DNA from 2 places in the Achromobacter sp. SD115 genome. Region 2 is predicted to be linked to the other one. Evidence: riboswitches for the same ligand, from Rfam matches in the RefSeq annotation. Region 2 holds a riboswitch; the other holds the start of a gene.
The links. A riboswitch is a leader RNA that binds a small molecule or an ion and turns the genes downstream of it on or off. The one in region 2 is predicted to bind glycine.
Positions count from the first base shown of each region.

Region 1: another riboswitch for glycine. It lies ahead of IPU70_RS18885 (D-amino acid dehydrogenase); the one in region 2 lies ahead of gcvT (glycine cleavage system aminomethyltransferase GcvT).

Region 1 is NZ_JADIJM010000013.1:64,696-78,884, forward strand. Features, by position in the region: gene IPU70_RS18885 (D-amino acid dehydrogenase) at 1-983, opposite strand, end outside; glycine riboswitch at 1,028-1,116, opposite strand; glycine riboswitch at 1,118-1,210, opposite strand; gene ampC (class C beta-lactamase) at 1,367-2,503, shown strand; gene IPU70_RS18895 (3-hydroxybutyryl-CoA dehydrogenase) at 2,521-3,516, opposite strand; gene IPU70_RS18900 (NAD/NADP-dependent octopine/nopaline dehydrogenase family protein) at 3,533-4,630, opposite strand; gene IPU70_RS18905 (AraC family transcriptional regulator) at 4,745-5,755, opposite strand; gene IPU70_RS18910 (MFS transporter) at 5,880-7,256, shown strand; gene IPU70_RS18915 (DUF2242 domain-containing protein) at 7,469-8,305, shown strand; gene IPU70_RS18920 (CopD family protein) at 8,399-8,824, shown strand; gene IPU70_RS18925 (MetQ/NlpA family ABC transporter substrate-binding protein) at 8,980-9,795, shown strand; gene IPU70_RS18930 (methionine ABC transporter ATP-binding protein) at 9,814-10,917, shown strand; gene IPU70_RS18935 (methionine ABC transporter permease) at 10,898-11,554, shown strand; gene IPU70_RS18940 (PLP-dependent aspartate aminotransferase family protein) at 11,609-12,799, shown strand; gene IPU70_RS18945 (hypothetical protein) at 12,774-13,253, opposite strand; gene ppk2 (polyphosphate kinase 2) at 13,441-14,189, shown strand, end outside.
Region 2 is NZ_JADIJM010000026.1:43,453-57,641, forward strand. Features, by position in the region: gene IPU70_RS27645 (translocation/assembly module TamB domain-containing protein) at 1-3,136, shown strand, start outside; gene dcd (dCTP deaminase) at 3,238-3,801, shown strand; gene IPU70_RS27655 (GNAT family N-acetyltransferase) at 3,806-4,657, opposite strand; gene IPU70_RS27660 (GGDEF domain-containing protein) at 4,823-6,064, shown strand; gene IPU70_RS27665 (GNAT family N-acetyltransferase) at 6,105-6,623, opposite strand; gene IPU70_RS27670 (hypothetical protein) at 6,737-7,189, shown strand; gene IPU70_RS27675 (arginine/lysine/ornithine decarboxylase) at 7,456-9,717, shown strand; gene IPU70_RS27680 (NAD(P)/FAD-dependent oxidoreductase) at 9,717-10,919, shown strand; gene IPU70_RS27685 (superoxide dismutase) at 11,068-11,682, shown strand; gene IPU70_RS27690 (ZIP family metal transporter) at 11,713-12,606, shown strand; glycine riboswitch at 12,662-12,757, shown strand; glycine riboswitch at 12,793-12,915, shown strand; gene gcvT (glycine cleavage system aminomethyltransferase GcvT) at 13,002-14,102, shown strand.

The sequences.
Region 1 (14,189 bases), on a different contig from region 2:
ATGTCCATGTTGAAGCCGTTGAACTCCGCCGTGCCGGCCACGCGGAAGCGGTCGCCGAGGCGGCTGGTGACGATCTTGGCGGCTTCGTCCAGCAGGCTGACCTGCGGCGCGGCGGCCTGGCTGGCGGCGTCGTCCAGGTGCACGCTGATGGAGTAGCCTTTGACTGGATAGATGTTGAGTGTGTCGCCCAACTGCCTGGCGAATTGCCGGCTGACGGCGCCGGCGCAGACGACGATGGCATCGGCCTCGTGCTGTTCGGTCCGCGCGCCGCCTTCGCGCGCGACGTCGAGCACGTAGGGCGCGCCGTCCAGGCTGATATTGCGGATGTCGGCGTCCTGCGCGAAGCGCACGCCGCGGCGCTCGCAGGCGCGGGCCAGGCCGCTTGTGAACTTGTGGATATCGCCGGTGGCATCCGAGGGCGTGTAGAAGCCGCCGTAGCAGGAGGTTTGCAGCGTGGGTTCGATGTCGCGCGCTTCCTGGGGGGATACCGCGTAGCGCTCCAGCCCGCCTTCCTGCAGCAGGGCATTGGCGCGGCGGGCGGTCTCGAAGCTGGCGGCGTCGTGGTAGATGTGCAGGATGCCGCGGCGCTCCAGGTCGAAATCTATCCCTTCCTCTTCAGCCATGGTGTACAGATGCTGGCGCGCGGCGATGGCGAGGCGGGTGGTCTCGATGGTGTTCTTGCGGTAGTTGCGGATCTGTCCGATGAACTGCGCCAGCCACGAATACTTGTGCCAGCTGAAGCGGGGATTGAGCAGCAGCGGGGCGTTGTGGCGTCCGAGCCAGCGCAGGCCCTTGAGGATGGTCGCGGTACTGTTCCAGACCTCGGCGTTGCTGGCGGACAACTGGCCGCCGTTGGCGTAGGAGGTTTCCATGGCGGGGTAGCGCTGGCGGTCGTAGACGGTGACGTCGTATCCCAGTTTGCTCAGGGCATAGGCGGACGTGACACCGGTGATACCGGCGCCAATGATGGCGATGCGGGGCATGATGGCTCCAGATTGGGTGGCCGCGGCCACCCGGCCGCAGCACCCCATCTGTCTCTGTACCTGAGAGCTTCACCCGCAGCGCAGGCGGCGGGTTCCCCTTCGGTGGGCGCGCTCGGCGCCTCTCTCCAGATTGTCTAGACCGCGCAGTCCTGTTTGCCTGAGAGTTTCCGGGGCGGTTGCTCCGTCGGCGCCTGCCGCTGTGGACGGGTCTCTTCTGCGGGGTTTTGGATCGACGAGGCGAGGATAGCCAAAATCCACCGGAATGAGACCAAGGGTTAATACCAATGAATCGTCCCGTCGCGTTACGATGCATGCGCGTCGCCAGCCTACGGCGTCGTGGAAATTCAACACCACATGGGATGACGGGAATGCGCTTGAACGGAATGTTGCGCACGGGATTGTTTGCGCTGATAGCCGGCGGCTGCGCCGTGGCGTATGGCGGCCAGGCCGAGGTGGACCGCAAGGTCGACGAAGCGGCGCAGGCCGTCATGCGTGAACACGGCATCGCCGGCCTGTCGATCGCTATTACCCAGAACGGGACGCAGCGCTTCTACAACTACGGCGTGGCGTCCAAGGAAACGGGCAAGCCGGCCGGCAGCGATACGCTTTACGAAGTCGGGTCCATCAGCAAGACCTACACGGCAACCTTGGCCGGCTACGCTCAGGCGCGCGGTCGTCTCGCCTTGAGCGACAGCCCGGCCAAATACCTGCCCGAGCTGGCCGGCAGCAACTTCGCCAAGCTCAGCCTGATCAATCTGGGCACGCACACGACGGGCGGTTTTCCCCTGCAGGTGCCCGGCACGGTGCGGGACCAGGCGCAGTTGATGGCCTATCTAAAGGCCTGGAAGCCGGAGCACGCCGCCGGTACGTATCGCACCTACGCCAATCCCAGCATCGGCATGCTGGGCGTGATCGCCGCCAGGAGCCTGAACCGGCCGTTCAAGACGGCCATGGAGCGGGACCTGTTTCCCAAGCTGGGCCTGACCAGCACCTACATCGACGTGCCGCCCGCCAGGATGGCGGACTACGCGCAGGGCTACAACAAGCAGGATGCTCCCGTGCGGGTGAATCCTGGCGTGCTGGCGGACGAAGCCTACGGCGTGAAGACCAGCGCGCGCGACCTGATCCGCTTCGTCGATGCGAACATGGGCCTGAATGTGGCCGATGCCGAACTCCGCAACGCGATCGCGCAGACGCAAGTCGGCTATTACCAGCTGGGCGACATGACCCAAGATCTGGTCTGGGAGCAGTTGCGCTATCCCGTGGCGCTGGACGCGTTATTGACGGCCAATGCCGGCAACTACAACAGCCAGAGCCAGGCCGTGGTTGCGCTGAACCCGCCGCTGCCGCCGCAGGACGCCGTGTGGATCAACAAGACGGGTTCGACCAACGGCTTCGGCGGCTACGTGGCGTTCGTGCCGTCGAAGCAGCTGGGCATCGTGATACTGGCCAACCGGAATTATCCGAACGAGGCGCGGGTGCGGCTGGCCTACAAGATCCTGGGCGAACTGGATAAGTAGGCGCGCCGGCCAATGGGCTAGCGCGCGGGCAGCTGCCGCGCCGCGTCGAAGCGGGGCAGCATATCCATCACCTCCAGCCGCTTGCACAGCTGCGCCAGCCGTTCCATTTTGTAGGCGTTCACGTCCATGCCGGCGTAGTCATAGAAGCCCTGGCCGTCGCGCAGTCCGTTGCGTCCTTGCTCCATGTTGCGGGCGATGACGGCGGGCGAGGCGAAGCGCGGATCGATGGCATCGGACAGGTAGCGCGAGGCGTAGTAGAGGATATCGCCGCCGCCCCAATCGATGAATTCCAGCAGGCCCAGCACCGAAAAGCGCAGGCCGAAGCCCAGGCGCACGGCGGTGTCGATGTCTTCGGCGCTGGCCACCCCTTCCTCCACCATGCGGGCGGCTTCGTTCATGGCCAGGGCCTGGATGCGGGGCACGATGTAGCCGGCGGCGGGCGCGCATTGCACCGGCTTCTTGCCTGCCAGGCGCAGCACTTGCAGCAGGCCTTGCGTCGCGGCCTCGCTGGTTTGCGGACCGCGGCTGACTTCCACCAGCGGTATCAGGTAGGCGGGATTGAGCCAGTGCGCGTTCAGGAAGCGTTGCGGACTTTCCACCAGTTCCGCCAGCTCGGTGACGAGAAAGGTGGACGTGGTGGAAGCGATGATGCTGTCTGGCGCGCAGGCAGCGCTCAGCCAAAGAAAAGCATCGCGCTTGGCGTCCAGGCGTTCGGGCACGGCTTCGAACACCACGCGCGCCTGCCGCAAGTCTTCAGCCGCGTCCTGGCGCGTGCACAGGCGGACGCGCGCCAGCGCGATGTCCGCTTGCGACGCGTCCAGCAAGCCCAGCCGGGCCAGGATGCCCAGTTCGCGGCGCAGGTCATCCCGTACTCGGGAAAAGTACGTGGATTGCTCTGCGGGCGTGCGCGGCTTGATGTCTATCAGTGTGACGTCCAGCCCCGCATGTACATATGACAGCGTGATGCCCACGCCCATGCGGCCGGCGCCGATCACGCACAGTTTCTCGTTCATGGCATGCATCCTCGTTTCAGCAGCCTTCGGTCAGCAGCTTGCGCATGTCGTCGCGCGACAGGCGGTCCAGGCCCAGGCGTTCCAGCGTGCGCCCTTCAGCGTAGAGGTCGCGGCCGGTCACCGCGCTGGCCAGGCTCAGCAGGCCTTGCGCCACGGGCGTGGACACGCCCGCCCAGCGGCCGGCGGACACCAGGAACGACAGGCCGAGCCGCGTGTCCTCGAGCATGTAGCGGTGGGTGCGCAGGTCTATGTCCTCGCGCCAGTCGCCGCTGTCGGTGAGCTTGCCGTGGGCGCCGCGGCCGTACATCCATTCGTCGCCTGCGGCGGCGTAGTGGTCGGCCAGCGGAAAGTGCGGCGCGGCATAGCCCAAGGCCACGCGGATGGCGATGCGCTCCGTGTCCAGCGCGTCGGTCACGCGCCGTATGGCAGGCTGTGTGCCTTCATTGTGGATATCCCATTTGTCGAAGTGCTCCAGCGGACCCGCGTTCATCATGATGAGCGGTGGGTGGATGATGGGACCGGCATTCATCAGCGCGCCGGAGAGCCCGTCCTCTATCGGTTCGATGCTGTCGTAGGCGCGCTTGACCACGGCCAGCGCGGGCCCGGACAGGCGGCGCGGAAAGACGCCGGTAGGCAGACGGGTCGCGTAGCCGCTGATCACCACCTTTTCGCCGTGCTTGCGGGCCAGGTAGGGCAGGGTGCCGGTCTCGGCAAAGGCGGTATCGGCGGAATTGCCGGCGTCTTTCATGGCGCGGGCGAAGACGTAGCTGCCGAAGGTGCCCGGCGGCAGGAACACGACCTGGCCGTCGCGCAGCAGGGGAGCCATTTCCTGCGCCAGGGCTTCGTGCGTGGTCGACGGCAGGGGAATGACCAGCAGTTCCGCATCGCCCACGGCCGCGGCCAGGTCGCGCACCAGCTGCAATTGCTGGGGGCCATCGCCCAGCGGGATCTGGCGGCTGCCGCGATAGTCGGTGACGGCCAGCGCGCCTGCGTCCCGCAATCCCTGGAAGGCTGCCCAGTCGCGGCGCCACCAGCGCACCTGATGGCCTTTTTCAAACAGGTCGGCCGCCGCCGCATAGCAGCCGTGGCCGCCGCCTATGACGCTGATTCTCATGGACAAGCTCCGTCTGATGGAGTCTCGATCCTAGCGGCGGCTTGCAGGCGGGGCTGCGCCGAACGCGCAAGCGGCGTTCCGATCCGGCAAGCGAATCCAGTCGTCTGGCGGCGCCTAATGCCTGTTGCGGCGCAGGGTATCCGAGGGCAGGCAGCCGTAGCGTTTGCGGTAATGCGTGGCGAAATGCCCGAAGCTGGCGATGCCGTGCCGCAACAGGATATCGGTGACGCTGTCGCCTGCGCTGGCTTGCTCCAGCGCCGCATGCACCAGGGCCAGCCGCTGGTTGCGCACGTAGTCGCTGGGGCTTTGCTTCAGGAACTGCGTGAAGCCGTTTTGCAGCGTGCGCACGGATACGCCGCAGTGCGCGGCCAGGTCCGATAGCGAAAGAGGTTCGTCCGGATGGCTTTCTATGTAGTCGCGCGCCCGGCGTACGTGCAGGGGCAGCGGCTGGCGGCGATCGGCCAGCAAGGCTGCGGAATAGTTGTGCGGCAGCTGGGTCAGCAGCAGCGTCAGCAGATAGTCCGAGAAGCCCGCGGCCAGCGTCTGCGTGACGCCTTCGATGGCGGGGTTGCGGTACAGCCGGCATAGATAGTCCAGCGTTTCACGCACTGCCACCGGCCCGGGCGCGTCGGCCTCCATTTGCAGGTCGAATACCAGCGCCTGTTTGATGGGGCGTTCCAGCAGCCGTTGCAGCTGGCGTTCCAGCGCTTCGCGTTCGATGCGCAGGATCAGGTTGCGGCAGTCGCGGCCGATGCGGATCACGCTGCGTTCGGAGGGCGAGGAGATGGTCAGGCTGCCCGCGTTCATGGAGGCGCTGCGCTTGCCCAGCGTGATCAGTCCGGATCCTTGCAGGGTGATGCGGATCAGGTAGTAGCTGGCGATGTCGCCGGCGTCGATCTCGACCTCGGCGCCGTAATGCAGATCGAACAGCGCGGCGTTGCCGAAGAACACGCCATACAGCCGCGACTGCAGGGGCTTTCCCGGGGGCACGCACATGCGGTGCGACCATAGGTGCTGGCTGACCTGATCCTTGATCTCGGCGATGTTGCCCGAGTCCAGCAAGCAATGGCGGTCCAGCGGATTGGTGTCGTTGAACATGCTTTCCTGCGCAGCGGGAACAGTCATTGCGTCAGGCGTACAGAGGCTGGCCGCGCAAAGACCTACAAAAGATGGGCCTGCAAGCAAGTGAGGCGCAACCTCGCCCATTGGGCGATGGGCAGATCTCACCACCATACAAGGGAAACAAACCATGACTGACGGCAGCCCGCGGCACGGATCAAAACCCAGCTACGCCTACGAGTGGTACGTCGTGGTGATATGCATGCTAGCGTACATATTTTCCTTCGTCGACAGGCAGATCCTGGCGCTGATGATCGAACCCATCAAGCACGATCTGCAACTGTCCGATACGCAATTCAGCTTGCTGCACGGACTGGCGTTCTCGCTGTTCTACGCCTTCATGGGCATCCCCATCGCGCTGCTGGCGGATCGCTATTCGCGCCCGAAAATCATCGCCATGGGCGTGGCGTTCTGGAGCCTGGCCACGGCGGCCTGTGGCCTGTCGCGCAATTTCGCGCAGATGTTCCTCGCGCGCATTGGCGTGGGCGTGGGGGAGGCGGCGCTGTCGCCCGCCACCTACTCCATGCTCAGCGACATGTTTCCGCGTGAAAAACTGGGGCGCGCCGTCGGGGTCTATTCGATCGGTTCGTTCATTGGCGGCGGCATGGCCTTTCTGATCGGCGGCTATGTCATCGATCTGCTCAAGAGCGTGGACACGGTCACCTTGCCCTGGGTAGGCGCGATGCGGCCGTGGCAGGTGACCTTCTTCATCGTGGGACTGCCTGGTCTGCTGATCGCGCTGCTGATCCTGCTGACGGTGCGCGATCCGCAGCGGCTGGGTTTGCGGCGCAATGCATCGGGGCAGGCCCAGAAGCCCGCCATGAAGGACACCTTCCGTTTCCTCGGGCGCCACCGCCGCACCTTTTTCTGCCACTACCTGGGCTTCTCCTTCTATGCGATGGCGCTGTTTGCGCTGCTGGGCTGGACGCCGGCGTTCTACATGCGCAAGTTCGGCATGTCGCCGGTGGATGCCGGCTACATGCTGGGCGTGGTGGTGCTGGTCGCCAATACCGCAGGCGTGTTCTGCGGCGGCTGGCTGATGGACTGGCTGGCCCGGCGGGGCTACAGCGATGCGCCGCTGCGCGCCGGGGTGATCGGCGCGGCGGGCATGGCGGTGCCGGCGGTGATCTTCACCCAGGTGGATTCCCTGTGGCTGTCGGTGGGGCTGTTGCTGCCCGCCATGTTCTTTGCGTCGTTTCCCATGCCGACCTCGACGGCCGCGATGCAGATACTTCCTCCCAATCAACTGCGCGCGCAGGTGTCGGCGCTGTTCCTGCTGATCTCGAACCTGATCGGGCTGGGGCTGGGCACCACTGCCGTGGCCATGTTGACGGACCGGTTGTTCAAGAGTCCGGCGGCGGTTGGACAATCCATGTCTGTCCTGGTCGGCGTGGCGACGGTGCTGTGCATCGCCTTGCTGGCGCTGGGCTGCAAGCACTACCGGCGCAGCCTGAACCTGGAAGCGCAGGACCTCCGGCCGCTTGAGCCCGCGCGCGTGTCGTCCTGAAAGGGGCGTCCAGGGGCTGCCGGGGCCACGATGCGGCCCTTTTTTGGATCCTGTTACCTCTGCGTTGAACTACACATCCCTGGTAAAGGAAATGGTGCCGGGGATGCGCTATAACGAACGCTTTACGCATCACTGTTCCGTGCCTGGCGCAGTGGGCGGGCCGCCATGCTGGCTGGCCGCGCCCCACGCCGTCCCATGCCGGACCCCAATTCATGCCCCCTGTTTACCGCCGTCCCTTCCTGGTTCCCTTGCTTGTCCTGACGGGCGTCCTGGCAGGGTGCTCTTCCCCCAAGCCAGAGTTCGAAAAAGAAGATTTCACCCAGAACAACACTTACTCGCGCACCGTCGCCGCGAGTAACGTCGCGGCCTGCGATGCCGGCCGCCGCGCCTTGCTGAGCCAGGGCTACAACATCGACAAGTTCGAGGGCTCGCGCGTCACGGGACACAAGAATTTCCAGGACGAAAGCGGACAGCACACGCAGATTGCCTTCAACATCGAATGCGCCTCCGACGGCGGCGCGAGCGAGCGCGCCACGGTGTTCGCCAACGCGGTGCAGGACCGCTATTCGATCAAGCGCACCAACAGCTCGGCCAGCGTGGGCGTAAGCGTGCTGGGCCAGGTGTCCATGCCGTTCGGCTCCAGCGACGACTCGCTGGTGAAGACGGGCAGCCAGACGGTTGCGCGGCCCAAGTTCTATGAAGGGTTTTTCCAGCTGTTGCAGCGCTTTCTGCCAGATGCGCAGGCGGCCGCCGCGCCGCCTGCGCCCGCGACCGGCCGGGCAAAGCCGCAGCCCAAGATCGCGCCGGCCGAGCCGGCGGAATCGCCCGACAAACCGGCGGACACGTTGAATCCGGCGGCGGCCAACGGCGCCGGCGAATCTCCGAAAACCCCAGCGGCGGGAGGCGCCAGTTCGCCCGCTGTGCCTGCGTCGACGGCTTCCCCGCCCGCAGCGCCTGCACCAGCATCTGCCGCCCCTGCGTCCAGCGCGCCCGCAGCAAAACCCACGCCAGCGCCGGCCGCTGAGGCCAGCCCCGAAGCGGCCAAGTAGGGCCGCGCCGCCGCGCCGGCTTGCCGTAGCGCAAACAGTTGCGGCGCGCCGATACGCGGCGCGGTCCGCAATCCGGCGATAATGCCGGGCATCATGACCTATCAACTCCTGAAAATGCTCCACGTCGCGGCCGTGGTCGCCTGGCTGGGCGGATCGCTGTTCGTGTCGCTCTTCCTGCTGTCCTCGCAGCCGCAGGACAGTGAAGAAGCGCCGAAAGAACGCAAGATGCTGGGCGCCTTGCGCCGCTGGACGCTGTACGTGACCACGCCGGCCATGGTGCTGACCTGGCTGGTCGGTCTGCACCTGGCCATGACCTTCGGCTGGTTTGCCATGACCTGGATCTGGGTCAAGGTGGCCTTCGCGCTGGCGCTGTCGGCGCTGCTCGGCATCCAGAGCGCGGCGTTGCGCCGCATGGCCAACGGCAGCGCCAAGCGCCCGCCGCTGGTGGACCTGTACGCGCCGTTCACCGTCATCGCTTCCGCGGTCATCGTGACGCTGGTGGTCGTCAAGCCTTTCTGATCCGCGCGGCCGGACATGTGCCGGGACCATATGCCCAGCCGCCATAACCAAACGCCCCTGTAATAAGGACTCAACGAACTATTCGTTCGCGTGCTCCGTCCCTCTCCCTAGAATCGTTTCTCTCATAACCGCATAGCCTGAGAGGCGATTCCAACATGACTTCCCGTTTCTTCAAGCGCCTGCTGGGCGCGGTGCTGGCTTCGGCGGCAATGTTCCATGGCCCGGCGTTTTCGGCTGATCCCAAGCCCCTCAAGGTGGGCGTGCGCGGCGGCGTCGACGAGCAGATCTGGGAGGTGGTGGCGCAGGTCGCCAAGAAGAACGGCCTGGCGGTGGAGCCCGTCATCATCACCGGCACCGCCAGCCCCAACGAGGCGCTCAACAACGGCGACCTCGATGCCAACGCCTTCCAGCACATACCTTTCCTGAACGACCAGATCAAGCAGCGCGGCTACAAACTCGTGTCCGTGGCCAACACGCTGATCTCGCCCATCGCGTTCTACTCCAAAAAGTACAAGTCGCTGCAGGAATTGCCCGAGGGCGCCCGGGTCGGCATCCCCAATGACCCCAGCAACCAGACGCGCGCGCTGGTCATCCTGCGCGACCAGGGCTTGATCACGCTGAAGGACGGATTCGATCCTGCCACCGGCACGGCGACCCTGGCGGACGTGACCTCCAACTCCAGGAAGCTCAACTTCGTGGAAAGCGCTTCCGTGGTGCTGGCGCGCTCGCTGCCGGACGTGGACACCGCGGCCATCGTCAACAGCTTCGCCTATCAGGCCGGGCTGATCGCCACGCGCGACGGCATCGCGGTGGAAAAGAAGGAAAACAATCCCTACGTGAACATCATCGCGGTGCGCGAACAGGACAAGAACGCGCCCTGGGTGCCCGAACTGGTCAAGGCCTACCACTCCGAAGAGGTGCGCCAGTTCATTCTGAGCAAGTACGAAGGTTCGGTCATTCCGGTTTTCTGAGGCTGGAAGCGGGCAATGATGCAACACGAATTTTCCGTGAGCGGGCTGGTCGACGCCGCGCCGCAAACGCCGGCCGGCGACGCGCACATCGTCTTCGAAGGCTTGCAGAAGCGCTACGAGGGTACGCAGGGGCCGGTGGCCGCTTTGTCCGACGTGTCGTTCTCCATCGCCCGCGGCGAGGTGTTCGGCATCATCGGACGCAGCGGCGCGGGCAAGTCCACGCTGCTGCGTTCCATCAACATGCTGGAGCGCCCCAGCGCCGGCCGCGTGCTGGTGGACGGCGTCGATGTGGGCGGCCTGGATGAGCATGCGCTGGTGGGCCTGCGCCGCCGCATCGGCATGATCTTCCAGCACTTCAACCTGCTGTCGGCCAAGACGGTGGCCGAGAACGTGGCCTTGCCCTTGCGGGTGGCTGGCGTGAAGCCCGCGGCCGCGCGGGCCAGGGTGGAGGAATTACTGGAACTGGTGGGGTTGCGCGACAAGGCCGACGCCTATCCGGCAAAGCTGTCCGGGGGCCAGAAGCAGCGCGTCGGCATCGCACGCGCGCTGGTGCACCAGCCGGAGATCCTGCTGTGCGACGAAGCCACGTCGGCGCTGGACCCCGAGACCACGCAGTCGATCCTGGCCTTGCTGCTGGACATCAACCGCAAACTGGGCCTGACGGTGGTGCTGATCACGCACGACATGGCAGTGATCCGCGAGGTCTGCCACAAGGTGCTGGTGCTGGACGGCGGCCGCAAGGTCGAGGAAGGCGAGGTCTGGCGCGTGTTCGGCAACCCCCTGGCCGATGCCACGCGGGCCTTGCTACGGCCTTTGCAGCACGACCTGCCGGCCGACCTGGCGGGCAGGCTGGTGCCCGACCTGCAAGGCCGCGCGGGCGTGGCGGTGCTGCGGCTGCGCTTCACGGGGCAGGGGCGCCCGCAGGGCGTGTCCTTGCAGGCGCTGGCGGCGCTCGGCCCCGGCGCGACGCTGCTGCATGGCGGCCTGGACCGCCTGCGCGGCCACGCCCAAGGCAGTCTGCTGGTTTCCGTGCCAGCGGGCGCATTACAGGAAGAGGCCACGCGCGCCGCGCTGGTGGCCGATCAGATCAAGGTGCTGGGTTATGTCGCTGCCGATGCTTGATAAATACCTGCAGGCTTTTCTGCAGACCCTGGCCATGGTGGGCGTATCCGCCATCATCGCCATCGTTCTGGGCCTGGCGCTGGCCGTGGTGCTGACCGTCACCGCGCCCGGCAATCTGTATCCCCGGCCGCGCTTCAACAAGGTCCTGTCGGTGACGGTGAATACCTTCCGCGCCATCCCCTTCATCATCCTGCTGGTGGCGATGCTGCCGTTCACGCGCTTCCTGGTGGGCACCACGCTGGGCACCTGGGCCGCCATCGTGCCGCTGTCGGCCAATCTGGTGCCGTTCTTCGCGCGCATCGCCCAGGTCAGCCTGAACGACGTGGACCACGGCCTGGTGGAGGCAGCGCGGGCCATGGGCTGCCGCCGCTGGCACATCGTGCGCCACGTGCTGTTGCCGGAAGCCTTGCCGGGCATCATCGGCGGCATGACGGTCAGCGTCATTGCCATGATCAACGCCTCGGCCATGGCCGGTGCGGTGGGCGCCGGCGGCCTGGGCGATCTGGCGATCCGCTACGGCTACGAACGCTACGAGACCCGCGTCATGTTCGAGGTGATCGTGATCCTGATCGCGCTGGTTTCCATTGTGCAATTCACCGGCGAATGGCTGTCGCGCCGCGCCGACCACAAACGCTGACTTTGCACCGGGGCCGCATGCTCCGGTCTTACCCGAAAACACAGGAACACTGAAATGTCCGAGTCCCCGCAACACGGCTTCGCCACGCGCGCCATCCACCTGGGCTACGACCCGCTGGACGAGCAGGGCGCGCTGGCGCCGCCTCTCTACCTGACCTCCACCTACACCCAGGACAGCATCGAGGCCTTCGACCAGATCCGCCTGGGTGAGAAGCAGGGCTACGTCTACGGCCGCACGCGCAATCCGACGCAGGCGCTGCTCGAAGAGCGGCTGGCATCCTTGGAGGGAGCCGAGGCTGGCGTGGTGACGGCGTCGGGCATGGCAGCGATTTCGGCGACCTTGTTCTCGCTTTTGCAAAGCGGCGACGAGATCGTGGTGGACCAGATCGTGTACGGCACCGCCTTCACCCTGTTCACGCAGGGCCTGGCGCGGTTCGGCGTGCGCGCGGTGTTCGCCGACTTCACCCGTCCCGAGACCGTGGCCGCGGCCATCGGCCCCAAGACGCGCGCCGTCTACTTCGAAACGCCCGCCAATCCGAATCTGCGCCTGGTGGATATCGCGGCGGTGTCCGCCATCGCCCGCGGCAAAGGTGTGCTGACTATCGTCGACAACACCTTCGCCACGCCGGTGCTGCAGCGGCCGCTGCAGCATGGCGCGGACATCGTGCTGCATTCGGCCACCAAGTACCTGGGCGGCCACGGCGACCTGCTGGCCGGCGCGGTGCTGGGCCGCAAGGAGCACATTGACGCGATCCGGTTGCAGGGGTTGCGCTACTTCACCGGCGCCACCTTGTCGCCTTTCACGGCTTTCCTGGTGCTGCGCGGGATCAAGACGCTGGAATTGCGCGTGGCGCGCCATAGCGAATCCGCCTTGCGGGTGGCCAAGCTGCTGCGCGAGCATGCGGCGGTGGCCGACGTGTTCTATCCCGGCTTGGCCGATACTGCGGGGGCCGAGATCGCGCGCCGCCAGCAATCGGCGGGTGGCGGCCTGGTCGCGTTCGAGTTGAAGGGCGGATTGACCGCTGGCCGCAACCTGCTCAATAGTCTGAAGCTGGCGCGCATCGCAGTCAGCCTGGGCGATCCTGAAACCCTGATCCAGCATCCCGCGTCGATGACGCACGCCAGTTACACGGCTGAGGACCGCGAACGCTATGGATTGTCCGAGGGCTTGCTGCGCCTGTCGGTGGGCCTGGAGACGCCTGAAGACATCCTGTCCGATCTCAGACAGGGCCTGGACCGGCTGTAGCGGCCGCGGGGGGCGTGGTTGTGCCGCGCCGCCAGGCTACCCATTCTCCCGCGCACTCGAAGTTGCGCGGTCCGCGCGCGGCGGCTGCCAGCCCCGCGCGCAACGCGCCCATGTCCAGTCCGGGCATGTTGTGCAGCAGGGGGGGAGGCAGGCGTTCGACGTCCAGCGTTGCCTCGTCGAGCTCCATGGCCATCAGCCCGCCGCCGTCGCTGGGCACGCGCAGGAACCACAGGCCCTCCATGTAGTCGCCCGACCAGGGATCGGGGTAGATGGCCTGCGTGTAGCGGAACCCGAATTCCTGGATGTCGCTCCAGGGCCAGAACTCCTGCTGGCCCAGGGCGCGCGCCAGCTCGCCGCTGCGCGTGAAACCGGCCTCGTCGAAGCATATGGTCTCGCTCAGGGGATTCTCGGGCGGTGTCGGACCGGCAAGCAGCCGTTTGATGAATGACCACATGGCGCGGAGGCAGATGAAGGGAGGCCAGTGTAGCGGCCTTCGTCGCTGCAAAAATGTTACAACGTTTGATCGTAGTCAAATCCGCAGGGCAGGGCTCGGGGTAGCGTTTGCGCTTTTCCCGACCAAGGCCGCAGGCGCAAGCCCGGCAGCCGCGGACAGGACGATCAGCGTAGCAAGGACAGGATCGATGACAGACAAGACCACCCCAGCCACCGGACAAGCCATCGCCGAGGCGCCGCGCAAGCGCGCCGCCAGGCGCACCGCCGTCGCGTCCACCAAACCGGTCGCCAAGACGGTGGTCAAGACGGTGGTCAAGACGGTGGTCGCGCCTGTGACCACCAGCCGTAAACCACGCGCGGCCAAGGCCCCCGCGGTTGTTGATCCCATATCCGCGGCAGCCGCCGCCGAGCCGGCTCTCAATGTGCGCAAGCGTGTCGTCGCCCGCCAGGATGCCGCGCGCCAGGAGACCGTGGCGGTCCTGGCCGATATTGCCCGCCGCTACAACGTCAGCGCGCCAGCCCATTCCCGAGAGGCGCTGCGCTCGGTCATCGAGGAGCTGTCGCCGGACGATGCGCAGGCCGTGCACCGCGCGCTGGTGGAAGCCAATTCGGCGGCGCCGCGCGTGCGCCGCAACCCCGACGACGAGCTGGCCGCGGACTGGCGCGAAGGCGTCTATCCCTATCGCCACCGCATGCTGCGCCGTAACTACGAAAAGCAGAAATACAGCCTGCAGGTCGAACTGCTGAAGCTGCAGGCCTGGGTCAAGGCCACCGGCCAGCGCGTCGTGATCCTGTTCGAAGGCCGCGACGCCGCGGGCAAGGGCGGCACCATCAAGCGCATGATGGAACACCTGAATCCGCGCGGCGCGCGCGTGGTCGCCCTGGAGAAGCCGTCCGACACGGAAAAGGGCCAGTGGTACTTCCAGCGTTACGTGCA
Region 2 (14,189 bases):
CTGGCCGTTCGCAGCGCGGCTGGACGTGACCGCGCGCGGAACCGGCCCTGATTCTCCGCTGTGCGAGGCCGACAAGCTGAGCGGCGTGTATGAACGCCAGGCGGGCGCTGCAAAAAAAACTGATCCCAAGGCTGGCGCCAAGGCCGATCCCAAAGCCGAGGCCAAGGCTGATCCCAAGCATGAAGCCAAGGGCGCGCCCGCCGCGCCGTCCGAGCCACCCCGGCCCGCCTGCCAGGTGGTGTTGCGCGCCGACGCCGCCGGTTCGCTGGATGGTATCCAGGCCAAGCTGGACGGCGAAGGGTCCGGCCTGCTGCTGGACCTGACCGCCGACCTGGCGCCGCGCACGGCGCTGGTGCTGCGCAGCGCCCGGGCGCACGCGCAACTGCCCGACAAATCGACCTTGGCCGCACAGCTCGACCTGCAATCCGATACCGCGCGGGGCGCGGGCCGCGAACGCATCGCAGGCACGATCAGCGCCCAGCGCCTGGATCTGTCGCCCTGGCTGGGCAAGGACATTCCGCCTGCCTTGCTGACCGTGCGTGGCGACGTCCAAGCCGACATCGAGAACCTGAGCCAGCTGCGCCATGCCGCGGTGGACCTGCGCTTCGAAGAGGGCACGCGCTGGAACAAGCAACCCTTGACCGGCGCGCTCAAGGCCCAGGTGGATATCGCTGCGGCGGCCGATGCTGCGGCGGCCGATGCCGCGGCGGCCGGGACCGCCGCAGCCCCGCCGACCGCTACCGCTACCGCCGCCGGCGCGGCGCCTGCCGCTGCCGACGCCGATCCGCTCGCCGGGCTGCGCATCCACGGTCTGGACGTGGACTTGAAGCTGGGTCGCAACCGGATTCAGGCCTCGGGCGAACTGGATGCCAAGGACGGCGCGTTGACCCTGGACGCCAAGGCGCCCCAGCTCGACGCGTTCTGGCCTGGCATCCCCGGCGGCGCGGAAGTGAAGGGCAAGCTGGCGGGTACGCTGGCTGCGCACCGCGGCGAGCTTGCCGCGGGCTACACGCCGGCCAAGCCGCGCCCGGGCATTCTGGGCGAGGCTTCCGCCAAGGCCAACATCGTTTTTGCCGGTTCCTGGGGCAAGGGTCCGGCCGGCACGCCGGATGCGGCCCTGCCGGGATGGCGCGGCACGTTCTCGCGGCTGACGGCCGAGACGGCCGGCTTCACCGTGGCGGTGGACCGGCCGGTTACGCTGGCCTTCCTGCCTGCCGCCGTGGAACCGCAATGGCAGTGGCAGGTGGGGCAGACGGCGTTGAGCCTGACCCTGCCCGGCAAGGAGCGCGTGGTGCTGGCGCACCAGGGTTCGCGGGGTGGCGGCAAACGCTGGGAAACCGCCGGCCAGGCCGACAACCTGGTGATCACGGCCGCCATGGCGCGCCAGGTGATCGGCGCGGTTGATCCCGAGGCCGCGGCCAAGCTGGGCAAGCGGCCCAGCCGCGTCAACGCGATGGTGCCGGAGGGCCAGCGCCGCATCGCGCTGGACGTGCTGTGGGACCTGAAGTTCGACGGCCGGCTGGGCGGCAAGGCGCGCATTGCGCGCCGCGAGGGCGACCTGCTGATACCGGGCGATCCTCCCATCCCGCTGGGCTTGAGGGCGCTGGTGCTGGACCTGACCGCCACGCCGACGTCCGCCAATACCAGCCGCCTGGACGCCAAGGTCAATCTGGCGACCGACAAGATGGGCGTCATCAACGGCACCGGCACCGCCGTGCTGGCGGTGGATGCCAAGGGCGGCATGGCGCTGGACCCGCGCCAGCCGCTGCGGGCCAAGCTGGACGCCGATATCGCCGACCTGGCCTGGGTCAGCCTGTTCGTGGGCGATTCGATGGAAGTCGGCGGCTCGGTCAAGGCCAATCTGGAAGCCCAGGGCACCCTGGCGGGCAAATGGTCGGCCAACGGCAATATCCGCGGCGACAAGCTGCGCGTGGTGCGCATCGACGATGGCGTGCGGCTGATCGACGGCACCTTGTCCGCGCGCCTGGACGGCGACCGGGTAGTGCTGGACAGCCTGCGTTTCCCGGCCTCGCTGCGGGTGATGCCGGCCGAATGGCGCACCAAGGAATGGATCACCACCAACCCGGAGGCCAAGGGCGGCTATGCCGAGGCCAAGGGGCAGTGGAATTTCATCGACGGCGGCGGCGACATCCGGCTGACCCTGTACCGCTTCCCGGCGCTGCAGCGCTCGGACCGCTACGCCATGGTGTCCGGCGTCATCGACCTGAAGGCGGCCATGCCGCGCATCGACATCGTGGGCGACCTGAAGGCGGACGCGGGCTGGTTCAGCCTGGAAATCCTGCAGGGCGTGCCTTCGCTGGACGACGACGTCAAGGTGCGCCGGCCGGGCGACGATCCCGGAACCGTCTCCACGCCGCTGCAGACCAGCATGAACCTGAAGTTCGACATGGGGCCGCGCTTCTACATCACCGGCATGGGATTGGACGCTGGCCTGCTCGGCTCGATCCAGATCCTGCTGCAGGACGGGCGCCTGACCGGCGTGGGCGCGCTGCGTACCCGGGGCGGCGGCATCGAGGCCTACGGCCAGAAGCTGCGCCTGAGCCGCGGCACGCTGACCTTCCAGGGGCGCCTGGACAACCCCTTGCTGGACATCGAGGCGCTGCGCACGGGCGAACAGGTCGAGGCGGGCGTCAAGGTGGTCGGCACCGCCCAGCGGCCGCGCATCGACCTGGTGTCCTATCCGGATGTCAGCGACGTGGAAAAGCTGTCCTGGTTGCTGCTGGGCCGGGGTCCCGACGAAAGCGGCGGCGACGCCGCGCTGCTGATGTCGGTGGGCACGGCGCTGCTGGGCGGCGGGCAGCCGTTCTACAAGCAGTTTGGCCTGGACGACGTCAGCATCAAGACGGGCAACATCGGCAGTTCGGGCAGCATCCTGCCGGACCGCACGGTGGCCGGCGACGTCAACCGGGACAGCGACAGCCAGCTGGCCACGCAATTCCTGGTGGCCAGCAAGACCTTCGCCAACGGCATCACCCTGAGCGTGGAGCAGGCGCTGGCGGGCAGCGATACCGTCGGCCGGGCCAGCTACCGGCTGGCGCGCGGCCTGTCGGTGGACCTGAAGGGCGGGGCGGTCAACGGCATCGCGCTGGTCTACCGGACCTTCTGGGGGAACTGAGGCAAAGCCGGGCGGGATCGCGCCGCCCGGCCCCTGCCGGCGGGGGGATCCGCACTCGGGATAAAATGGCGTCCATTCCATTCCCTAGCACCATTCCCACCATGAGCATCAAAAGCGACCGCTGGATCCGCCGCCAGGCCGAAGCCGGCATGATCGAACCCTTCGAAGCAGGGCAGGTCCGCACGGCCAATGGCGGGCGCATCGTCAGCTACGGCACCAGCAGCTACGGCTACGACGTGCGCTGCGCCGACGAATTCAAGATCTTCACGAACATCAATTCCACCATCGTCGATCCCAAGAACTTCGACGAAGGCTCGTTCGTGGATTTCAAGGGCGACGTCTGCATCATCCCGCCCAATTCCTTCGCGCTGGCCCGCACGGTCGAGTATTTCCGCATCCCGCGCAGCGTCCTGACGGTCTGCCTGGGCAAGAGCACCTATGCGCGCTGCGGCATCATCGTCAATGTCACGCCGCTGGAACCCGAATGGGAAGGCCACGTCACGCTGGAGTTCTCGAACACCACGCCGCTGCCGGCCAAGATCTACGCGGGCGAAGGCTGCGCGCAGATGCTGTTCCTGGAAAGCGACGAAGTGTGCGAGACCTCCTATCGTGACCGCGGCGGCAAGTATCAGGGCCAGCGCGGCGTGACCCTGCCGCGCACCTGAAGTCTCAGTCCGCGCGCCCGGGTGCCGGACGCAGGTAGTCGATATCCCATTCGCTTTCGCCGGTCTGGACGAACCCGTGCCGGCGGTAGAAGCGGTTCGAAGCGCTGTCGCGCAGCGCGCCCAGGCTTACCGGCAGCCCCAGCCGGTCGGCCTCCTGCAGGATCTTCCGCATGACCTGTCCGCCCAGCCCTGTCCCCTGGACGGCAGGCCGGATGTACAGGTGATCCAGGCGCAGGCCGTCGCCCTCCGGGCGCAACGCGTAAAACCCTATCCGTTGGCCGTCCAGCTCGATGGACCAGGTATGTTCCGGCTGGAACGTGCTGCGCAGGCGTGAACGCGCGCGCTGGGGGTCGAAGCGCCCCAGGCGCTCCAGGCTCTCGCGCATGGCTTCGATGCGCAGCGCCAGCAGGTCCTCGAAATCGGCTTCCGAAACCGGCGAGTACTGCAACTGCGGCGTGGCGACTTCGTCATAGCCGCGGCCCAGGAACTCCAGGATGCAGATGCCGTGTCCGTAGGGATCGCTCAGATGGGCGATGCGGCCCCAACTATGCGAGACGGCCGGGTCTTCCAGGCGCGCGCCGGCGGCCACCGCCTGCTGGACCGCGCGGTCCGCGTCCTCCACCACCACGTCCAGGTGCACGGGCGTCCAGTGCCGCGCGTAGTCGCGAGGCTGGCGCGTGGCGCCGGCCGCGGGCGTGCCGGCGGCCTTTTCCAGCAGGTAGATGGGCGCCTCGGCCCCTGCCATCTCGGCCACTTTCGGCCCCAGCCGGCGTCGCAGCGTCAGGCCGAAAGCGCGGTGATAGAAGTCGATGGCGTGTTCGAGATCGGGCACGTCGATGTTGACCAGGATGCGCATGGGATTTCGTCCACAGGGTAAGGGCGAAAAACATATCATGGCCGCCGCGCCCGGTGTTACTTGCCAATGTGCTAAAGAACATCGTCGCCGCGTCCGTAAAAGACAGTACATGTGTTTGCCGATTTGGCGACGTCATTTCCGCAAGCGTTAGAAAAGCCCCGATCCGTGCGTTACCCCCATATCCCCTGGCTGCCTCTGTTGTTCTATCCCGCGCTGCCGGTGGCCGCCGCGGTGGGGCTGCTGTTGTGGCGCGAATGGCCGCCCGCCCTGACGCAGATCGTGCCGTTCGTGCCTTGGGTGATGGCGCTGATCGGCGTCGCCGTGTGCCTGATGTACCAGCGCGCGCAGCCCATGGTGCTGATGCTCAGCGTACTGGCCGCCACCGCAGGCTGGCCGGCGCTAGCCAGCGAGGCGCCCTGGGCCGTCGGGCCGGCGCTGGCGTGGTGGTCGCTGGCCTACACCATCAACGCCCTGTGGTCCGAACGTTCCAGCATGCTGCTGGATCTGGCCGCCCGCATCGGCCTGATCGCCGCCGGCGCGGCCGCGATTGCGCTGACGGGCAAGGAAGGCGTGAGCGATCTGCTTGGCATGTTGTCCGTGCAGGGCCGGCTGGCGCACCTGAGCGTGCCGATCGAAGGGCTGATCGCGTTGCTGGCCACCGGTCTGACGTTGACGCTGCTGCTCTTGCGCTATGGCCGTCCGCAGCAGGCGGGGCAGTGGCTGGGCTTCGTGTGCATGGCCTGGGCCTTGCCGCGCGGGGCGGAGCACCCTATCGAACTGGCGCTGATGTCCACCGCGGCGCTGACGGCGCTGTGCATTTCGCTGGCGCACGAAGGCTTCCATATGGCGTTCCGCGATGAGCTGACCGGGCTGCCGGGCCGGCGCGCGCTGAACGAGCGGCTGCAGCGCATGGGTCGCGTCTACACGCTGGCGATGGCCGATGTGGACAACTTCAAGGCCTTCAACGACACCCACGGCCACGACGTGGGCGACCAGGTGCTGCGCATGGTGGCGGCACAGTTGCGGCGCGTACCCGGCGGCGGCCATGCCTACCGCTACGGCGGCGAGGAGTTCACGCTGGTGTTTCCCGGCAAGACCGCGGCGGAAAGCATGCCGCACCTGGAAAGCGTCAGGCGCGCCATCGAGGCCTACCAGATGCGGCTGCGCGACAAGCCGGCGCGCCCCAAGGCCGACCAGATCGGTCTGCGTCGCCGCAGCGGACGCGATGCGCGCACTGCGCGGCCGCTTCGGGTAACGGTCAGCATCGGCGTGGCCGAACGCAGCGACGCCCTGCGCGCGCCCGAGTCGGTGATCAAGGCGGCGGACCAGGCGCTCTACAAGGCCAAGGACGAAGGCCGCAATCAGGTGCGAGCCTACAGCACGCGGCGGCGGGCGGGCGCGGCCTGACGCGGCCCGGCCTGACGCGGCCCGGCCTGACGCGGCCCGGCTACTTGCCGGCCAGCGGCAGCGCCATCAGCGCTTCGTCGTAGAGTTCGCCGTTCACGCACAGCGCTTCGCGCTCGCGCCCATACTCGGTGAAGCCCAGGCTGAGGTACAACGCGGTCGCGGCCCGGTTGTTGGCGGTCACGCTCAGCTGCACCTGGCGGATGCCGCGCATGCCCTCGGCGTGGGCGATCGCCGCTTGCATCAGCTGCCGGGCCAAGCCCTGGCCACGCTGCGCTGGCGTGACGTACATGCTCCAGATATGCGCCTTGTGGCGCATCTTCAGTTTGCGCTGCCGGCCCACGCCGATAATGCCCGCCAGGGCCTCGCCGCAAAACGCGCCGAACATCGCGCTGTCGTCCGAAGGCTGGATCCAGCCGCGGATATCCTCCAATGTCAGCGTGTGTTCCTCTTCGTAACTCGATCCGAACGATTCAGGGGTTTCCACCAGGGCGTCCAGGCGTAATTGGCGCAACGGCGCGGCATCGGCGGGAACAAGGCGTCGGACAATGGCAGGGGGCATGGGCGGCAAGTGTTGGGAATAGGGAACGTTTGGCTGTGGTTTGGGCAGTATAGGGGGGCACGCTGCCTATAATGGTCCTAACGCCGCTTGCGGTTTTCACAAAGGAGCCAATGATGTTCGGTTTCCTCAAGATAAACCAGGACGCCAAGCGCGACGAAGTCCAGGAAGAGTTCGTGGCGCGTGTGGCGGATGCCGCGCAGGAATTTGTCCAGGCAGCCGGTTCTACCGGCGCCGTGCTGGACTACACACCGTCCAGCGTCCATGCGCTGGACGAAGCGCTGGAGGCCGCCCACCTCGGGACCCTGCCTCTCACCCCCATGCAGACTGTCGGCGCTGCCGCCTACCTCTACGAGGTGGGACGCCGCGCGCATGGCGGCCTGTACGAAGTGTGCGACGACGAGGATCCGGTGGTGCTGGTCTGCGGCGAACCCGGAACCGAGGTCTGCTTCGGCGCCATCGCCAAGGTCGAGCGGCGCATCCGCTACGGGTCCGCCGAGGCCATCCCGCCCTATTTCGAACAGTTCCTGACGGCCTTGCAGGCGGGCGAGGCGAGCACCATCCGTTAGCGTTCCGCAACGCTACGGGCGCCGGTTTGCTCCCCGGCGCGGCCCGGGTTTCTGTGCTGAAAGCGTCCGCTTTTGGCGCGATGACAACGGCCGTCCGGGCCTTTCCGGGATTTCCCTTAGGACTGTAAGAAAAACAGCCCTACAATTCGGCCATTCCCGCCGCCCTGGCGGGTGCTCGCGCCGTCTGTCATCAGGCGGATTTTTACTAGAAGTACACTCGCGCCGCGATAAGCGTCCGAACCCGCCTTGCCCCCAGGAGCGCCTGCATGAAATTCCGCTTCCCCATTTTCATCATCGACGAAGACTACCGTTCCGAGAACGCGTCCGGTCTGGGTATCCGCGCCCTGTCCGCGGCGATCGAGGCCGAGGGCGTCGAGGTGATCGGGGTGACCAGTTACGGCGACCTGAGTTCGTTCGCCCAGCAGCAGAGCCGGGCCAGCGCCTTCATCCTGTCGATCGACGACGAAGAGTTCGACGTGGATTCGCCCGAGGACGTGGCCAGCGCCATCAAGAACCTGCGCGCCTTCATCGGCGAGCTGCGTTTCCGCAACGCCGACATCCCCATCTACCTGTACGGCGAGACGCGCACTTCCGAGCACATCCCGAACGACATCCTGCGCGAGCTGCACGGCTTCATCCACATGTTCGAGGACACCCCCGAATTCGTGGCGCGCCACATCATCCGTGAAGCCCGCAGCTACGTCGACAGCCTGCCGCCGCCGTTCTTCCGCGAACTGGTCAAGTACGCGCAGGACGGCTCGTATTCCTGGCACTGCCCCGGCCACTCCGGCGGCGTGGCGTTCCTGAAGAGCCCGGTGGGCCAGATGTTCCACCAGTTCTTCGGCGAGAACATGCTGCGCGCCGACGTCTGCAACGCCGTGGACGAACTGGGCCAGTTGCTGGACCACACCGGTCCGGTGGCCGAGTCGGAACTGAATGCCGCGCGCATCTTCCACGCTGACCACTGCTTCTTCGTGACCAACGGCACCTCCACCTCCAACAAGGTGGTGTGGCATGCCAACGTCGCCGCGGGCGACGTGGTGGTGGTGGACCGCAACTGCCACAAGTCGATCCTGCACGCCATCACGATGACGGGCGCGATCCCGGTGTTCCTGCGTCCCACGCGCAACCACCTGGGCATCATCGGCCCGATCCCGCTGGAAGAGTTCCACCCGGACAACATCCGCAAGAAGATCGAGGCCAACCCCTTCGCGCGCGAAGCGGTAAACAAGAATCCGCGCATCCTGACGCTGACGCAGAGCACCTACGACGGCGTCATCTATAACGTCGAAATGATCAAGAAGCAGCTGGGCAGCTATGTCGACACGCTGCACTTCGACGAAGCCTGGCTGCCGCATGCGTCGTTCCACGAGTACTACCAGGACATGCACGCCATCGGCGTGGACCGCCCGCGCAGCCAGGACGCGATGGTGTTCGCCACCCACTCCACGCACAAGCTGCTGGCCGGCATCTCGCAGGCCTCGCAGATCATCGTGCAGGAGTCCGAGACCCGCAAGCTGGACCGCAACGTCTTCAACGAAGCCTACTTGATGCACACGTCCACCTCGCCCCAGTACGCGATCATCGCGTCCTGCGACGTGGCTGCCGCCATGATGGAACCGCCCGGAGGCACCGCGCTGGTCGAGGAGAGCATCCGCGAAGCCCTGGACTTCCGCCGCGCCATGCGCAAGGTGGAATCCGAGTTTGGCAAGAACGACTGGTGGTTCAAGGTCTGGGGCCCGAACCGCCTGGTTTCCGAAGGCATCGGCAACCGCGACGAATGGATCCTGGAATCCAACGACCACTGGCATGGTTTCGGCGAAATGGCCGAAGGCTTCAACATGCTGGACCCGATCAAGGCCACCATCATCACCCCGGGCCTGGACATGTCGGGCAGCTTCGGCGAAACCGGCATCCCGGCCGCGCTGGTGTCCAAGTACCTGACCGAGCACGGCGTGGTGGTCGAGAAGACCGGGCTGTATTCGTTCTTCATCCTGTTCACCATCGGCATCACCAAGGGCCGCTGGAACACGCTGCTGACCGCCTTGCAGCAGTTCAAGGACGACTACGACCGCAACCAGCCGCTGTGGCGCATCCTGCCGGAATTCTGCCGCGACCATCGCCGCTACGAGCGCATGGGCCTGCGTGACCTGTGCCAGGAGATCCACGAAGCCTACCGCGCGCGCGACGTGGCCCGCCTGACCACCGAGATGTACCTGAGCGACATGGTGCCGGCGCTGAAGCCGTCGGACGCCTTTGCCCGCATGGCGCACCGCGAGGTCGAGCGCGTCGACATTGACAAGCTGGAAGGCCGCGTCACCGGCGTGCTGCTGACGCCGTATCCTCCGGGCATCCCGCTCTTGATCCCGGGCGAACGCTTCAACCGCACCATCGTCCAGTACCTGCAGTTCGCGCGCGAGTTCAACCAGCGCTTCCCGGGCTTCGAAACCTACATCCACGGCCTGGCCGACGAAGTGGGTCCGGACGGCGAAAAGCGTTACTACGTCGACTGCCTGATCGAAGACTGATGTTCGATGTAGCAGTACTGGGCGCCGGCGCCGCGGGCATGATGTGTGCCGCGGTCGCCGGCCAGCGCGGCTTGCGCGTGGTGCTGGTCGACCACGCCGAGCGCCTGGCGGAGAAAATCCGCATCTCTGGCGGCGGCCGCTGCAATTTCACCAATATTGGCGCCGGCCCCGCCAACTTCCTGTCTGAAAATCCGCATTTTTGCCGTTCGGCCCTGTCGGGCTACACGCCGCAGGATTTCCTGGCGTTGATGAAGCGCCACCACATCGCCTGGCACGAGAAACATCGCGGCCAGCTGTTCTGCGACGATTCCAGCGAATCCGTCATCGAGATGCTGCGCGCCGAATGCGATGCGGGCAGGGTGCAGTGGCGCATGGGATGTTCGGTGGCCGAGATCGCCCATGGCGAACAGGGTTACGAGTTGCGCACCAGCCAGGGCCCGATCCGCGCCGCGAAACTGGTGGTGGCCACGGGCGGCATGGCCATTCCCCAGCTGGGTGCCACCGATTTCGGCCTGAAGATCGCGCGGCAGTTCGGCCTGAAAGTGGTGGAGCCGCGGCCCGCCCTGGTGCCGCTGACCTTCGACGCTGCGCAGTGGCAGCCCTTGGCGGAATTGTCCGGTGTGGCATTGGAAGTCAATCTGCACACGGGGCAGGGCAAAGCCCGCGGTGAATTCCTCGAGGATCTGCTGTTCACCCACCGTGGCCTGTCCGGCCCGGCCATCCTGCAGATCTCCAGCTACTGGAAACCCGGCGAGCCCATCGTGATCGATCTGGCGCCCGGCCGCGACCTGGCCGAGGAATTGCTGGCATCGAAGTCGGGCAACCGGCAGCAGCTGCATACCGTGCTGGCGGGCCTCTGGCCCAAGCGCCTGGCCGACCGTTGGCTGCACCTGGCGGAGCAGGGCGGCAAGCCTGGCCTGGCGGCGCTGCGTCTGGCGGACGCGCCGGACAAGACCCTGCGCGCCTTGGCCCAGGACATCCATCAATGGACCTTGGTGCCCAGCGGCACGGCCGGCTACAAAAAGGCCGAAGTGATGCGCGGCGGCGTGGACACGCGCGGCCTGGACCAGAAGTCCATGCAGGCCAAGACCGCCGCCGGCCTCTATTTCATCGGCGAGGCCGTGGACGTCACGGGCTGGCTGGGCGGCTACAACTTCCAGTGGGCCTGGGCCTCCGGTGTCGCCTGCGGCAAGGCGCTCTAGTTTTTCCGACAGGTGAGGGCGCCGATAGGCCGGCGCTATGGCAGGAATTGGAAGCCTGCCGTTGTGATATTAAATAAAAATACTTATCATTTATGTTTCTGATAATGATCTAAACCCTGAACAGGGGGCGGATCCCACGGAGACATGCATGGCCTACACCCTTCCGCCCCTGCCTTACGCCTACGACGCTCTGGAGCCTCACATCGACGCGATGACGATGGAGATCCACTACAGCAAGCACCATCAGACCTACGTCAACAGCCTGAACGCGGCGCTGGAGGGCGCGGGCATCGCCACTGACGAGCCGGTTGAATCCCTGGTGGCGCGGCTGGAGCAATTGCCCGAAGCCGTCCGCGGCGCGGTGCGCAACCATGGCGGCGGCCATGCGAACCACAGCCTGTTCTGGGCGGTCATGTCGCCCGAGGGCGGAGGCGAGCCGGATGGCGCCCTGGCGGCGGCCATCGAAGCCGAGCTTGGCGGTTTGGCCGCTTTCCGCGACGCTTTCACCAAGGCCGCGCTGACCCGCTTCGGCAGCGGCTGGGCCTGGCTCTCGGTCACGCCGGCCGGCAAGCTCATGGTGGAAAGCAGCGCCAACCAGGACAGCCCCCTGATGCAGGGCAACACGCCCATCCTGGGGCTGGACGTGTGGGAACACGCCTACTACCTGAAGTACCAGAACCGCCGGCCCGAGTACATCGGCGCCTTTTACAATGTCGTGAACTGGCCTGAAGTGGCGCGCCGCTACGCGGCGGCCCAGCGCTAAGCGCATTCCTGGCAAGGAGGGCAGCGGCACATGAATACTTTCAGCCGTCATCGCGTGCGGCCGGCGGCCACCAGCATCAGCGTGTGGACCCTGGCCGTATTGGTGGCCTGCCTGGGCCTGCACCAGCTGTGGGCCTATCTGGACGTGCGCGCGCCGCACGTCGCCGACGCCCTGCTGGGCGGTCTGGTGGCCGCCGCCGCCACGGCGCTGGGTACCCTGCCCATCCTGTTCGCCCGCAGCATTCCGCAAAAAGTGCAGGACAGCATGTTCGGCTTCGGCGCCGGCGTGATGCTGGCGGCCAGCGCCTTTTCGCTGGTGGCGCCCGGTATCGCGGCGGGTCGCGACCTGGGCTATGGCCCTTGGGGCGCCGGGCTGACGGTGGGCGCCGCGCTGCTGCTGGGGGCGGCGGTGCTGCTGCTCATGGACCGCACGCTGCCGCATGAGCATTTCATCAAGGGCAGGGAAGGGATAGAGGCGCACCGCCTGCGCCGCACCTGGCTGTTCGTCTTCGCCATTACCTTGCACAACCTGCCCGAGGGCCTGGCGATCGGCGTGGGCTATGCAGGCAACGACGCCATGCGCGGCACCGCGCTGGCCACCGGCATCGCGATCCAGGACATTCCCGAAGGCCTGGTGGTGGCCGTGGCGCTGCTGGCGGCGGGCTATCAGCGCGCGTTCGCCGTGGCGCTGGGCATGCTGTCCGGGCTGGTCGAGCCGCTGGGGGCAGTATTGGGCGCCGCCGTGGTCGGCTGGTCCGAGCCGCTCTTGCCCTGGGGCCTGGGCTTTGCCGCCGGCGCCATGCTGTTCGTGATCAGCCACGAGATCATCCCGGAATCGCACCGCAAGGGGCATGAGGTCTATGCGACCTGCGGGCTGATGCTGGGCTTCGTGCTGATGATGCTGCTGGATACGGCGCTGGGTTGAGGCCGGCGCGGGCATTCCCTGGCCGCGGCTTTCGTTGTATGCTTGCGCCGCTGTCACGCATGTTGCGGGAGAGAGCGGCCTGTACGTCCGGCCGCCGCCGAAGGCGCAATTCGCCCGGAATCGCTCAGGTAACCCATACCGCCCATGCTTGCCCCGTCCCGGTTTTCTCACCGTGTGGACCCGGCAAAACAGTACTCTGGAGAGACCTGGCGCCGCCCCTGAACTAGGGACATAGCGAGCAGCCCAGGCGCCGAAGGTGCAAACCCGTCATGCGGGGCAACTCTCAGGCAAAAGGACAGAGGGGCGGAAGATTCAGCCGTAGTGCAGGCGCAGGCCGCCGTGCACCACCGGCATTCCGTAACCCTGGCAACACTGCCGTCCCGGAGTTTCCGCGCATGTCCGCAACCCTCAAACGCACCCCGCTGGCCGAAGAACACGTCGCCTCTGGCGCCCGCATGGTCGACTTCGGCGGCTGGGACATGCCGCTGGCCTACGGTTCGCAGCTGGAAGAGCACCATGCCGTGCGCCAGGACGCCGGCATGTTCGACGTGTCGCACATGCTGAACGTCGACGTCATCGGCCCCGACGCCTATGCCTTCCTGCAGCGCCTGGTTGCCAACGACGTGGCCAAGCTCACCGTGCCTGGCAAGGCGCTGTACAGCTGCATGCTGAACCCCCAGGGCGGCGTGATCGACGACCTGATCATTTATTTCTTCGCCGCCGATGAATGGCGCGTGGTGGTCAATGCCGGCACCGCCGACAAGGACGTGGCCTGGATGCAGCGCGTCAAGCAGGCCGGCCGGTTCGACGTCGCCATCACGCCGCGCCGCGACCTGGCCATGGTCGCCGTGCAGGGCCCCAACGCCCGCGCCAAGGTCTGGGCCACGCGCCCGGCGTGGCAAGCCGCCAGCGAGCCGCTGACCGCCTTCGTGGCCGCCCGCGTGGGCGACGACACTCTGGTGGCACGCACCGGCTACACGGGCGAAGACGGCTTTGAAATCGTGCTGCCCGCCGCCGAGGTCGTGCAGCTGTGGCGCGATCTGGTTGCCCAGGGCGTGCGCCCCTGCGGCCTGGGCGCGCGCGACACGCTGCGCCTGGAAGCCGGCATGAACCTCTACGGTCAGGACATGGACGAGCTGACCCAGCCCGACCAGGCCGGCCTGACCTGGACCGTGTCCCTGAAAAACGCCGAGCGCCGCTTCATCGGCCGCGACGCGCTGGAACAATTCGCCACCCCCGCCACCTTCATCGGCCTGAAGCTGCAAGAGCGCGGCGTCATGCGTGCGCACATGGCCGTGCGCACCAAGCAAGGCACGGGCGAACTCACCAGCGGCACCATGTCCCCCACGCTGGGCGTGTCGATCGGCTTCGCGCGCCTGCCGCAAGGCGTGAAGCCGGGCGATACGGTCGAGGTCGACATCCGCGGCAAATGGGTGCCCGCCCTGGCCTGCAAATTGCCGTTCGTGCGTAACGGCAAAGCGGTCGAACACTCGTAAACTCGAAGCTTCGCTCGAGCCGCCGGCCCATGGGGCGACGGCCGCCCGCGCGAGGCGCGCAACACCATTCATCTACCCGCATTCCCT